Regions from separate parts of the Pseudomonas sp. GL_091 genome, predicted to be linked through region 1. Evidence: predicted binding sites of a transcription regulator. Region 1 holds the regulator's gene; the other holds the start of a gene.
The links. The regulator FliA, encoded in region 1, starts transcription of late flagellar genes. The targets are predictions, from matches to a motif close to CTAAAGTTTNNNNNNNNNNNGCCGNTAA.
Positions count from the first base shown of each region.

Region 1 (5,453 bases):
CTCGCCGAAACTGGCCGAGGAGCTGGTGCCGGGCGTGGTTTCGCTGTCGCAGCTGCTCAAGGTGCTGCAGGCGCTGTTGGCCGAACAAGTGCCGGTGCGCGACATCCGCAGCATTGCCGAGGCCATCGCCAACAATGCCGCCAAGAGTCAAGATACCGCCGCGCTGGTGGCTGCCGTGCGGGTTGGCGTATCCCGTGCAATCGTCCAAAGCATTGTAGGCACTGAGTCGGAGCTGCCAGTCATCACGCTGGAGCCAAGGTTGGAACAGATATTGCTCAATAGTCTGCAAAAGGCCGGGCAAGGCTCGGAAGAGGGCGTTCTGCTGGAGCCAAGCATGGCTGAGAAGCTGCAACGTTCGTTGATCGACGCGGCGCAGCGCCAGGAGATGCAAGGTCAGCCGGTGATTCTGCTGGTGGCAGGTCCGGTTCGCGCGATGCTCTCGCGATTCGGTCGGCTCGCAGTCCCGGGTTTGCACGTGTTGGCTTACCAGGAAATCCCTGACAACAAGCAAGTGACCATCGTTGCGACAGTAGGGCCCAACGGCTGAGGTAGTGGTTTATGCAAGTTAAGCGTTTTTTCGCCGCCGATATGCGTCAGGCCATGAAGCTGGTTCGCGATGAGCTGGGCGCTGATGCCGCCATCATTGGCAACCGCCGGATCGCAGGAGGTGTCGAACTGACGGCTGCACTGGATTACAAGTTGTCGGCGCTGGCACCGCGGGTTCCGAACATGGAACTCGAAGACGAGCTGCGCAAGACTCAGTCGCGGATCGTCACCGCCCAGGCCGAATTGAGCCTGCGTGGCGACGGCGAGAGCGACAATGCGACCAATCGCCAGTTGTTCGCAGGCTTGCCGCTCACCGCAGCCGAGCCGTTGATCGAGCCAACCTACGCCGAACCCCGTCGCCCCGCACCGGCCGCTGCACCAGCCTCCACTGGCGTGGACCCGCGCGCGTTCGACTCGATGCGTTTCGAGCTCAACAGCCTGCGCGAACTCATGGAAGTACAGCTGGGCTCGCTGGCCTGGAATCAGCTGCAGGGCAGCCGTCCGGACCAGGCCAACCTCTGGCGTCGCCTGCAACGCATCGGCCTGTCCGGCCCGCTGTCGCGCGACCTTTTGGCGATGATCACCGATATCGAAGAGCCTCGTCAGGCCTGGCGCATGTTGCTGGCGCACCTGGCGCGCATGATCGTGACACCGGAAATTGAGCCTCTGGAAGAAGGCGGCGTGATTGCCATGGTCGGCCCGGCCGGCATGGGCAAGACCACCACCCTGGCCAAGCTGGCCGCCCGTTACGTGCTCAAGTACGGCGCGCAGAACATAGCGCTGGTGAGCATGGACAGCTTCCGCATTGGTGCCCAGGAGCAGCTCAAGACCCTGGGGCGCATTCTCAACGTGCCGGTGACCCACGTCGATCCGGGCCAGTCCCTGGTGCAGGCGCTGGAGCCCTTGCTGCGCAAGCGCGTGGTGCTGATCGATACCGCCGGCCTGCAGGCCAGCGACCCGGCCCTGCGCATGCAGCTCGAAAGCCTGGCCGGTCGAGGCATCCGCTCGAAAAATTATCTGGTCCTGGCAACCACCAGCCAGAAACAGGTTCTAACCGCCGCTTATCACAGTTACAAGCGTTGCGGGCTCGCGGGCTGCATCCTGACTAAACTGGATGAAACGGCTAGTCTGGGCGAGGTGCTGAGCTTGGCCATCAGTCATGAGTTACCCGTGGCCTACCTGACCGATGGCCCGCGGATTCCGGATGATCTCCATCTGCCGCGCCGTCATCAGTTGGTCAGTCGCGCCGTCAGCGTGCAAATGCAGGAAGAACCCAGCGAAGAAGCCATGGCTGACATGTTCGCTGATATTTACCACAGCCAAACCAAGCAGGTTGGCTAAGGTAGTAATGAACAGTTTTTGTACCTACATCGATGGTCTGCCATGCATTGTTCCGTTTGTGAACGCGCAGCCAGTAATGTGGCCTCCGTCTATGCAAGACAAGGTAAAGAAATAACATGGGCAGCATGCATCCCGTACAGGTGATCGCGGTGACCGGCGGCAAAGGTGGCGTCGGGAAAACTAATGTGTCAGTGAACTTGTCCCTGGCTCTGGCTGAGCTTGGCCGGCGCGTCATGCTGTTGGACGCCGACCTGGGACTGGCGAACGTCGACGTTCTGCTGGGCCTGACACCCAAACGTACCTTGGCCGACGTGATCGAGGGCCGCTGCGAACTGCGCGATGTACTGCTGCAGGGACCCGGCGGTATCCGTATCGTTCCGGCCGCATCCGGCACTCAGAGCATGGTGCATCTGAGCCCCGCGCAACACGCCGGCCTGATCCAGGCCTTCAGCGATATCGGCGACAACCTCGACGTATTGGTGATCGACACAGCTGCGGGCATTGGTGACTCGGTAGTCAGTTTCGTTCGCGCAGCCCAGGAAGTGCTGCTGGTGGTGTGCGACGAGCCGACCTCGATCACTGACGCCTACGCATTGATCAAACTGCTTAATCGTGACTACGGCATGAACCGCTTCCGCGTCCTGGCCAACATGGCCCAGAGTCCGCAGGAAGGGCGCAACCTGTTCGCCAAGTTGACCAAGGTCACGGATCGCTTCCTCGACGTCGCCCTGCAATACGTCGGCGCGGTGCCCTACGACGAAAGCGTGCGCAAGGCGGTGCAGAAGCAGCGCGCCGTCTACGAGGCCTTCCCGCGTTCCAAGTGCTCGCTGGCATTCAAGGCGATCGCACAGAAGGTCGATACCTGGCCGCTGCCTGCCAACCCGCGCGGGCACCTGGAATTTTTCGTCGAGCGCCTCGTGCAGCAGACAGCAGGACCGGTTCTATGACGGCAAGCGGTTACAACCTCTACAAAACATCGGCGCGTGATGCGCAGTACGAGCTGATCGAGCGTTACGCGCCGCTGGTTAAACGCATTGCCTACCACTTGTTGGCGCGCCTGCCGGCCAGTGTCCAGGTCGAAGACCTGATCCAGGCCGGGATGATCGGCCTGCTTGAAGTGTCGACCAAATATGACGCCAGCAAAGGCGCCAGTTTCGAGACGTACGCGGGCATTCGAATCCGCGGCGCCATGCTCGATGAAGTGCGTAAGGGGGACTGGGCGCCACGTTCGGTTCACCGCAATACACGCATGGTCAGCGACGCCATTCGCTCGATTGAAGCGAAAACCGGTCGTGATGCTAAAGATCACGAAGTTGCGGCCGAACTCCAATTGAGTCTCGACGATTACTACGGGATTTTGAACGACACCCTGGGCAGCCGGCTGTTCAGTTTCGACGATCTGTTGCAGGACGGCGAACACGAAGGGCTGCACGAGGATGGCGCGAGTGCTCATATCGAGCCGTCACGCGACCTGGAAGATGAACGCTTCCAGGCTGCGCTGGCAGATGCGATTGCCAATTTGCCGGAGCGTGAGCGACTGGTGTTGGCGCTGTACTACGACGAAGAGTTGAACCTCAAGGAAATCGGTGAGGTCCTTGGGGTCAGCGAATCTCGGGTCAGCCAGTTACACAGCCAGTGCGCAGCCCGTTTGCGGGGGCGTTTGGGGGAGTGGCGAGCGCGCTGAAGGCAGTGTGGGGGACACTGCGAACGAGGCCGGTGTGGTGTTGAACTGCGCCGGTCGCGATCTGTTGTGCTCCAGACAGTCATCGAGTGCTTTGCCGGATTGATTGAAATGGCGCGTCCAGGTGCTGGGCGCGTTTAAGACTGCTTGGAGGTCGAATTGGACAAGAACATGAAAATCCTCATCGTTGATGACTTCTCAACGATGCGGCGGATCATCAAGAACCTGCTGCGTGACCTTGGGTTCACCAACACCGTCGAGGCCGACGATGGCACTACCGCCATTCCGGTACTCAACAGCGGAAGCATCGACTTTCTGGTAACGGACTGGAACATGCCTGGCATGACCGGTATCGATCTGCTGCGCCACGTGCGTGCCGATGAAAAGCTCAAGCACCTGCCGGTGCTGATGGTGACCGCTGAAGCCAAGCGTGAGCAGATCATCGAAGCGGCCCAGGCCGGCGTTAACGGCTATGTGGTCAAACCCTTCACGGCCCAGGCGTTGAAAGAAAAAATCGAGAAGATTTTCGAACGCATCGGTTGATGAGTGCGCCATGGGGGAGCTATGGGCAATAACGAAACTTCATTGGGCGATTTTGAGTCGACCCTGAAAAAACACGCCGTCGAATTGGTCGCGAGCCTTGAAAAAGGCAAGTTCGGCGACGCGGTGCAATTGATCCATGAGCTCAACCAGACCCGTGACCGCGGCTTGTATCAGGAAGTGGGCAAGCTCACTCGCGAACTGCATAGCGCGATCGTCAATTTCCAGATTGACCCGCACATGCCGCAAGCCGAAGAAGTGTCGCAGATCACCGACGCCACCGAGCGTCTGGGGTATGTGGTCAAGCTGACCGAGGCTGCGGCCAACCGCACCATGGATCTGGTGGAAAGTGCCACGCCGCTGGTCAATGGCCTGGCGGATGAAGCCAAGGTCTTGAGCGCGGACTGGGGGCGCTTCATGCGTCGCGAAGTCGGCGCGCAAGAGTTTCGTGAACTGGCCCGGCGGGTCGACGGGTTCCTGGCGCGCAGCGGCACGGACAATCGCGCGGTGTCGGGCAACCTCAACGACATCCTGCTCGCCCAGGATTACCAGGACCTCACAGGCCAGGTGATCAAGCGTGTGACCCAGTTGGTCACCGAAGTTGAAAGCAACCTGCTCAAGCTCGTGCTGATGGCCAGTCAGGTGGACCGCTTTGCGGGCATCGAACATGACCGCGAAGCGATGCTTGCTGAAAAAGATCCACAAAAACATCTCTCTCAGGGTGAAGGTCCGCAGATTCATGCCGATAAAAGAGAAGACGTTGTGTCCGGTCAGGACGATGTGGACGATTTGCTATCCAGCCTTGGATTTTAGGTAGACCTGTTAGGAGCACCCCCTTAATGAGCTTCGGCGCCGATGAAGAGATCCTTCAGGATTTCCTGGTTGAGGCCGGCGAGATTCTAGAGCAACTGTCCGAGCAACTGGTCGAGCTGGAAAGCCGTCCGGATGATGCGGATCTGCTCAATGCAATTTTTCGCGGTTTTCACACTGTAAAAGGGGGCGCCGGCTTCCTCCAGCTCAACGAGCTGGTGGAGTGCTGCCACATCGCCGAGAACGTGTTCGACATCCTGCGCAAGGGTGAACGTCGCGTCGACTCGGAACTGATGGACGTGGTTCTCGAAGCGCTGGACGCGGTGAACAGCATGTTCAGCGAAGTCCGCGAACGCCGCCCGATCACGGCTGCGACACCTCAATTGCTTGCGGCGCTGGCCCGCCTGGCCGAGCCGCAATCGGCTGACGAGGTGGTATCCGCGCCCGTCGCTGCTGTGGTTCAAACGCCTGTGGCTGAAGCCGAATCGGGCGACATCACCGACAATGAATTCGAACAACTGCTGGACTCGCTGAA
Region 1 covers NZ_CM174451.1:1,708,164-1,713,616, forward strand. The annotation lists gene flhA (flagellar biosynthesis protein FlhA) at 1-547, shown strand, start outside; gene flhF (flagellar biosynthesis GTPase FlhF) at 559-1,887, shown strand; gene fleN (flagellar synthesis regulator FleN) at 2,004-2,834, shown strand; gene fliA (RNA polymerase sigma factor FliA) at 2,831-3,571, shown strand; gene AC3ITY_RS07815 (chemotaxis response regulator CheY) at 3,740-4,111, shown strand; gene AC3ITY_RS07820 (protein phosphatase CheZ) at 4,133-4,921, shown strand; gene AC3ITY_RS07825 (chemotaxis protein CheA) at 4,948-5,453, shown strand, end outside.

Region 2 (5,453 bases), 3.2 Mb from region 1:
GCTCATGTCGGGAAACCTTCGGGTGACCTGATTTTTCGTAGGATCAACTTAGCAAGCCCCATGCCAATTCAAAAAACCCCGGAAACCGGGGCTTTGCCGGCCATGGCAACGCGGCAATGCCAGAAAAGCGGCAATGGTTTTCCGCCGGATGCCGCTTTTCTGCCGCCTCCTCCCCCTTTTCAGAACACCACCGCCCCCACAGGGGAATGCAGTGCTGGCGGAAATTCAGCAGACAAAAAAACGGGAGCCCCAGAGGACTCCCGCTTTTTGACAACACCAACAAAATCACTTCGCCTGGTAAATGATCCCCGGGCTGCACTGGACCATCTGGTAATGATCCGGCAAACCGTTCAACGCTTCGGAAGCACCGAGGAACAGGTAGCCACCCGGTTTCAGCGTGCTGTGGATACGCAACAGGATGTCCTTCTTCACCTCGGCGGAGAAGTAGATCAACACGTTGCGGCAGAACACGATGTCGAACTTGCCGAGGCTCGCGTAGCTGTCCAGCAGGTTGAAGGAACGGAATTCCACACGGCTCTTGATCGGCGCCTTGATCGCCCAGCGCCCCGGCCCTTTCGGGTCGAAATAACGCTGCAGGCGCTCGGGCGACAGACCGCGGCCAATGGCCAGGCTGTCGTACTCGCCGGTCTTGCAGTTGTTCAGCATGGTACCGGACAGGTCGGTGGCAATAATCTGCACGCCCATCCTCAACTGGCCCAGGTTGACCCGCTCGAACTCGTCGATGGACATCGACAGCGAATACGGTTCCTGGCCCGACGAGCACGCTGCCGACCAGATGCGCAGGCGCTGGCCGGGACTGGCCTTGATCGCTTCGGGCAGTACCTTGTTCTTCAAGACTTCAAACGGGTAGGTATCACGAAACCACAGGGTTTCGTTGGTGGTCATGGCATCCACCACCTGCTCGCGCAAACCGCTGCGCGGCTGGGTCTGCATGCGCTGAACCAACTCCCCCAAAGACTTGATGCCTTGCTGTTCCATCAGTTTGTTGAGACGGCTGGAGACCAGGTACTGCTTGTTTTCACCGAGCAAAATGCCACAGGCTTTTTCCAGGAATACCCGGAACTGTTCGAAATCCAAATTACCCGTAGACAATGATGCCGCCTCTTAAATCGTGTTGACTGCCAGGGGTGCGACCCCCTAGCTGATATCTGCTGCTTTGATCCGGTCGACTACCCGGGATGCCAGGTCATCAGGACGGAACTTGGCCAGGAAGTCATCGGCACCGACCTTCTTGACCATCGCCTGATTGAATACCCCCGACAACGAAGTGTGCAGGATGATATGAAGCTTTTGCATTCGCGGGTCATTGCGGATTTCCGCCGTCAGGGTGTACCCGTCCATCTCCGGCATCTCGATGTCGGAGATCATCATCAGGAACTCCTCTTCCGGCTTCTTGCCCTCGTCGACCAGTTTGCGCAGGTAGTCCAGCGCTTGCCGACCGTCATTCAACGCCACCACTTCGACGCCGACCGTTTGCAGGCAACGCGTGACCTGCTTGCGTGCCACCGATGAGTCGTCGACCGTCAGCACACGCAACGAAAGTGCCTTGTGCTGGGTTTCGACATCCACCACACCGACGGAAATCGCTTCCGGCGTCGGTGCCACTTCCGCCAGCACCTTCTCCACGTCGATGATTTCGACCAGCTGGTTGTCGACCCGCGTCACCGCCGTCAGGTAGTGATCGCGCCCGGTGCCCTTGGGCGGCGGATGGATCTCCTCCCAGTTCATGTTGACGATGCGCTCCACCGAGCGGACCAGGAAACCCTGGGTCTTGGTGTTGTACTCCGTGATGATCACGAATGGATTGTGCTTGTCCTTCAACGCACCGGAGCCGGTCGCCATCGCCAGATCAAGGATCGGGATGGTCGCCCCCCGGATGTTCGCCACGCCGCACACGACAGGACTGGACTTGGGCATCAGCGTCAGTTTGGGGCATTGCAGCACCTCCCGAACCTTGAACACGTTGATCCCGTACAGCTGCTGGCCGTCGAGACGGAACAACAACAGCTCAAGGCGATTCTGCCCCACCAGTTGCGTGCGCTGGTTTACCGAATCCATTACACCAGCCATGCCCAGACTCCTACACCAACGCCAAGTGTTGTTGCGACGCGCCTTCATCACTAAACGGCACGACGCTTGCTTTTTTAATCGTTATGAACACAGAACCGACATTTTTCCGACGCCTGACCACACCCTGCCGAAAATTGCTCGGTGTGCTGGCGGCTGTTTGCCTGTTCAACGCTGGCAGCCCTGCCCTTGCTGACGCGGTTACCTTGCCTGACATGCTTATCGGCGTCACTCAGGGCTTTCTTGAATTCACCGTAGAAGACTATCTGGCTACCAGCCAAACGGAAGGTCGCTACGAGATCCAGGTCAACCAACTCGATCCGCGCATGCACATGCCCATGTGCGACAAGGAATTGACAGCAACGCTTGAGAGTCCCAAGCCGCTGGGACGGGTTACGGTCAAGGTTCGCTGCGAGGGCGTTTCCCCCTGGACAGTGTTCGTGCCCGCTCAAGTCCGCCTGTTTCGCGAAGTCGTGACCAGCGCCCGGCCACTGCGCCGCGCAGCCATTGTCGAGCTTGGGGACGTGGTCCTGCGCGAGCGCGATATCAGCCTCACCAGCCAGGGCTACCTGACCTCCCTCGATCAGGCGATCGGACAGCGACTGACCCGACCAATGGTCGCCGACCAGGTGATTACCCTGGTGCATATCGAACAGGCAGAAGTCATCCGCAAGGGTGATCAGGTGGTGATTACCGCCCGTAGCGGTACGCTCAGCGTGCGCATGCCGGGCGAAGCACTGTCAAACGGCAGCCTGAGCGAACAGATCCGGGTGAAAAACCTCAACTCCCAGCGAGTCATCAAGGCGCAGGTCATGGCGCCGGGGCAGGTGGAAGTGTCCATGTAAGGCGCGCTGTTCATCAGAATGTGGCGCTTGCCGCGGCTGTTCCCTAGACTGTGTTCCAGGCACGGCAAGCGCTGGCGCGCGCAAGGTTCATTGATAAATGGGCCTAAAGTTTTCCAGGGAATGGCCGAAACCATGGCAAGCGTCCAAATTCCCAGAGGTTTTTATCATGGTCATCGATTTCAGCCGTTTGAACAGCTCCTCGTCCCTTACGGGCAGTACACGTACCAGCGCCAGCAAGGAAAGTGCCGAGGCCGGCAAATCCGCACCGCTGGAGTCCGCGGCCGAACAGGCCGGTACCGTCAAAAGCGGGGAATCGGTACATCTCAGCAATGAGGCTCAACAGTTGCAGAAGGTCACTGACAAGCTGCGCGATCAGCCTGCCGTCGACAACGCCCGCGTGGCCGAGTTGAAAGCAGCGATTGCCGATGGCAGCTATAAAGTCGACAGCAACCGTGTAGCCAGCAAACTGCTCAACTTCGAAGCCCAGCGCTAGGCCACCGCCGGCGCCAGGCTTTTGGACGCTTAAAACCCAAGGCCAGCCATGCACGACACTCATCTACTGCAACTGATCACCGACGACTTTGCCCCAGCGCAACACCTGCTGGAGTTACTGCAGACCGAATCCCTCGCATTGCATGGCCGCGACATGCCATTGCTCGAGAACATCCTGGCGCAGAAACAGGCATTGGTCGTTTTGCTCGAACAGCATGGCCGCAAGCGCAGTGAAATTCTCGCCAGCCTCAACCTGCCAACCAACCGCGGCGGTCTGGAGCAATTGGCCGGCCAGTCGAGCATTGGCGAGCAGTTGTTGGCGCAAAGTGACGTGCTGACCGATCTCCTGGCCCAGTGCCAGGCCATCAACGCCAACAACGGCCAGTCGATCCTCACTCAGCAGGCCGCTACAGCCACCCAGCTGAAAATCCTCACCGGCGGTGAAACCCCGGCGCTTTACGATGCCAGCGGAACGTTCTCCAAGCTTGCCAAGCCGCGCCCGCTCAGTCAGGCATGAGCCGGTCAATGCCCCCGCTCTATCAAGACGCGCAACATACTGGCAAACTGCCAGACTGCCGTAGTCAAATTTTGTCTGGAGATTGATTAACCGTGTCCAATGCCTTAAACGTGGATGATGCTCCGCAGCCACCCAAGGTGCTCTCCACGCCCTTGGAAATCTCCAGCAACCTGCGCCAGCTGCTCGAAAGCCATGACCCGCTGATCATCACGTTCCACGAGCGCAGCCAGCGCTTCCAGAGCTATCTGGTGGACCTGGACCGTGACAGCAACATGATTGCCCTGGACGAAATGATTCCCCGAGATGGCGAGCGCTACCTGCTGGCGGGCGAACCGTTCAAGGTCGAAGGCTTCCACGAAGGCGTACGCATTGCCTGGGAAAGCAACGGCCGGTTGAACATCGACGAATCCGCTGGCAGCCGCTGCTATCGTGGCGCCCTGCCCGATGAAGTGGTGTACCACCAGCGCCGTAATGCGTTCCGCGCCGCGCTGAAACTGGCACAACTGGTCAACGTCAACCTCGACGGCGAAAAGCTCAAGGCCCCCATCAGCGGCAAGCTGCTGGATATTTCCGCTACCGGCTGCAAACTGCGCTTTGACGGCGACATCACAGGCAGCCTGCAACTGGGTCAGGTTTACGACCGCTTCAGCGCCGAACTGCCCTTTGGCAAGATGACCGCTCCGGTCGAGTTGCGTTATCTGCACTTCGAAGAAAAGATCTCCACCACCTTCGCCGGCATTCGCTTCCACAACATGAGCGGGCTGGTGCAACGTCAGGTCGAACGCTTCGTCTATCAGCTGCAACGCGAAGCACGTCGCTTCGACAAAGACGACATCTGATAGAGCGTCAACAAAAAGCGGGCAGCCCCTTGCGGTGACTGCCCGTTTTTTTGTGCCCCGGTTTTAAGGCCTGGCCTCGGTAAAGCTTGGCTCGCGCCCCGAATCTGGGTCTTCTGGCGGTTGATCGGTTTCTGATTCGGATTCAGGTTCGGCTGGCGGCTCCGGATTCACCGGGTTGCACATCTGATCCTGCACCACCTGCTCATCAACACGCGGGTCGAGGCAGGCCACCAGTGGCGAACTCGTCATATTGTCCGGCATGGCCACGTGATGCAGCGGTGCGTCGTCGACCTGATGCAGGTTGGTCACCGCTTTCGGACGAATTCGCCACACCAGCACCAACGCAAAGAAGCTGAAAAACGCATAGAGCATCTGGCTGCCGAACAGCTTCATCAGCACGCCTGCCACCAGCGGCCCGATACTCGCACCCACGCCATAGGTCACCAGCAACATTGCCGTCAGGGACACCCGGCGATCGCCTTCGACATGGTCGTTGGAGAACGCCACTGCCAATGGATACAGGCAGAACTGCACCAGCGAACAGACAAAACCGGCGATAAACAGAATCTCCAACGGCACCTGCGGCATGATCGCCAGCGGCAGTGCAGCCAGTGCCAGGCTGAAGGCGAAACTGCGGATCAACACGGCCCGGTCGTAGCGATCGGACAACCA
Region 2 covers NZ_CM174451.1:5,655,495-5,660,947, forward strand. The annotation lists gene flgB (flagellar basal body rod protein FlgB) at 1-6, opposite strand, end outside; gene cheR (protein-glutamate O-methyltransferase CheR) at 286-1,113, opposite strand; gene AC3ITY_RS25685 (chemotaxis protein CheV) at 1,159-2,091, opposite strand; gene flgA (flagellar basal body P-ring formation chaperone FlgA) at 2,175-2,933, shown strand; gene flgM (flagellar biosynthesis anti-sigma factor FlgM) at 3,100-3,426, shown strand; gene AC3ITY_RS25700 (flagella synthesis protein FlgN) at 3,475-3,942, shown strand; gene AC3ITY_RS25705 (flagellar brake protein) at 4,035-4,781, shown strand; gene AC3ITY_RS25710 (MFS transporter) at 4,845-5,453, opposite strand, start outside.
Region 2: the regulator FliA is predicted to act here: its motif matches at 3,037-3,064, upstream of flgM (flagellar biosynthesis anti-sigma factor FlgM).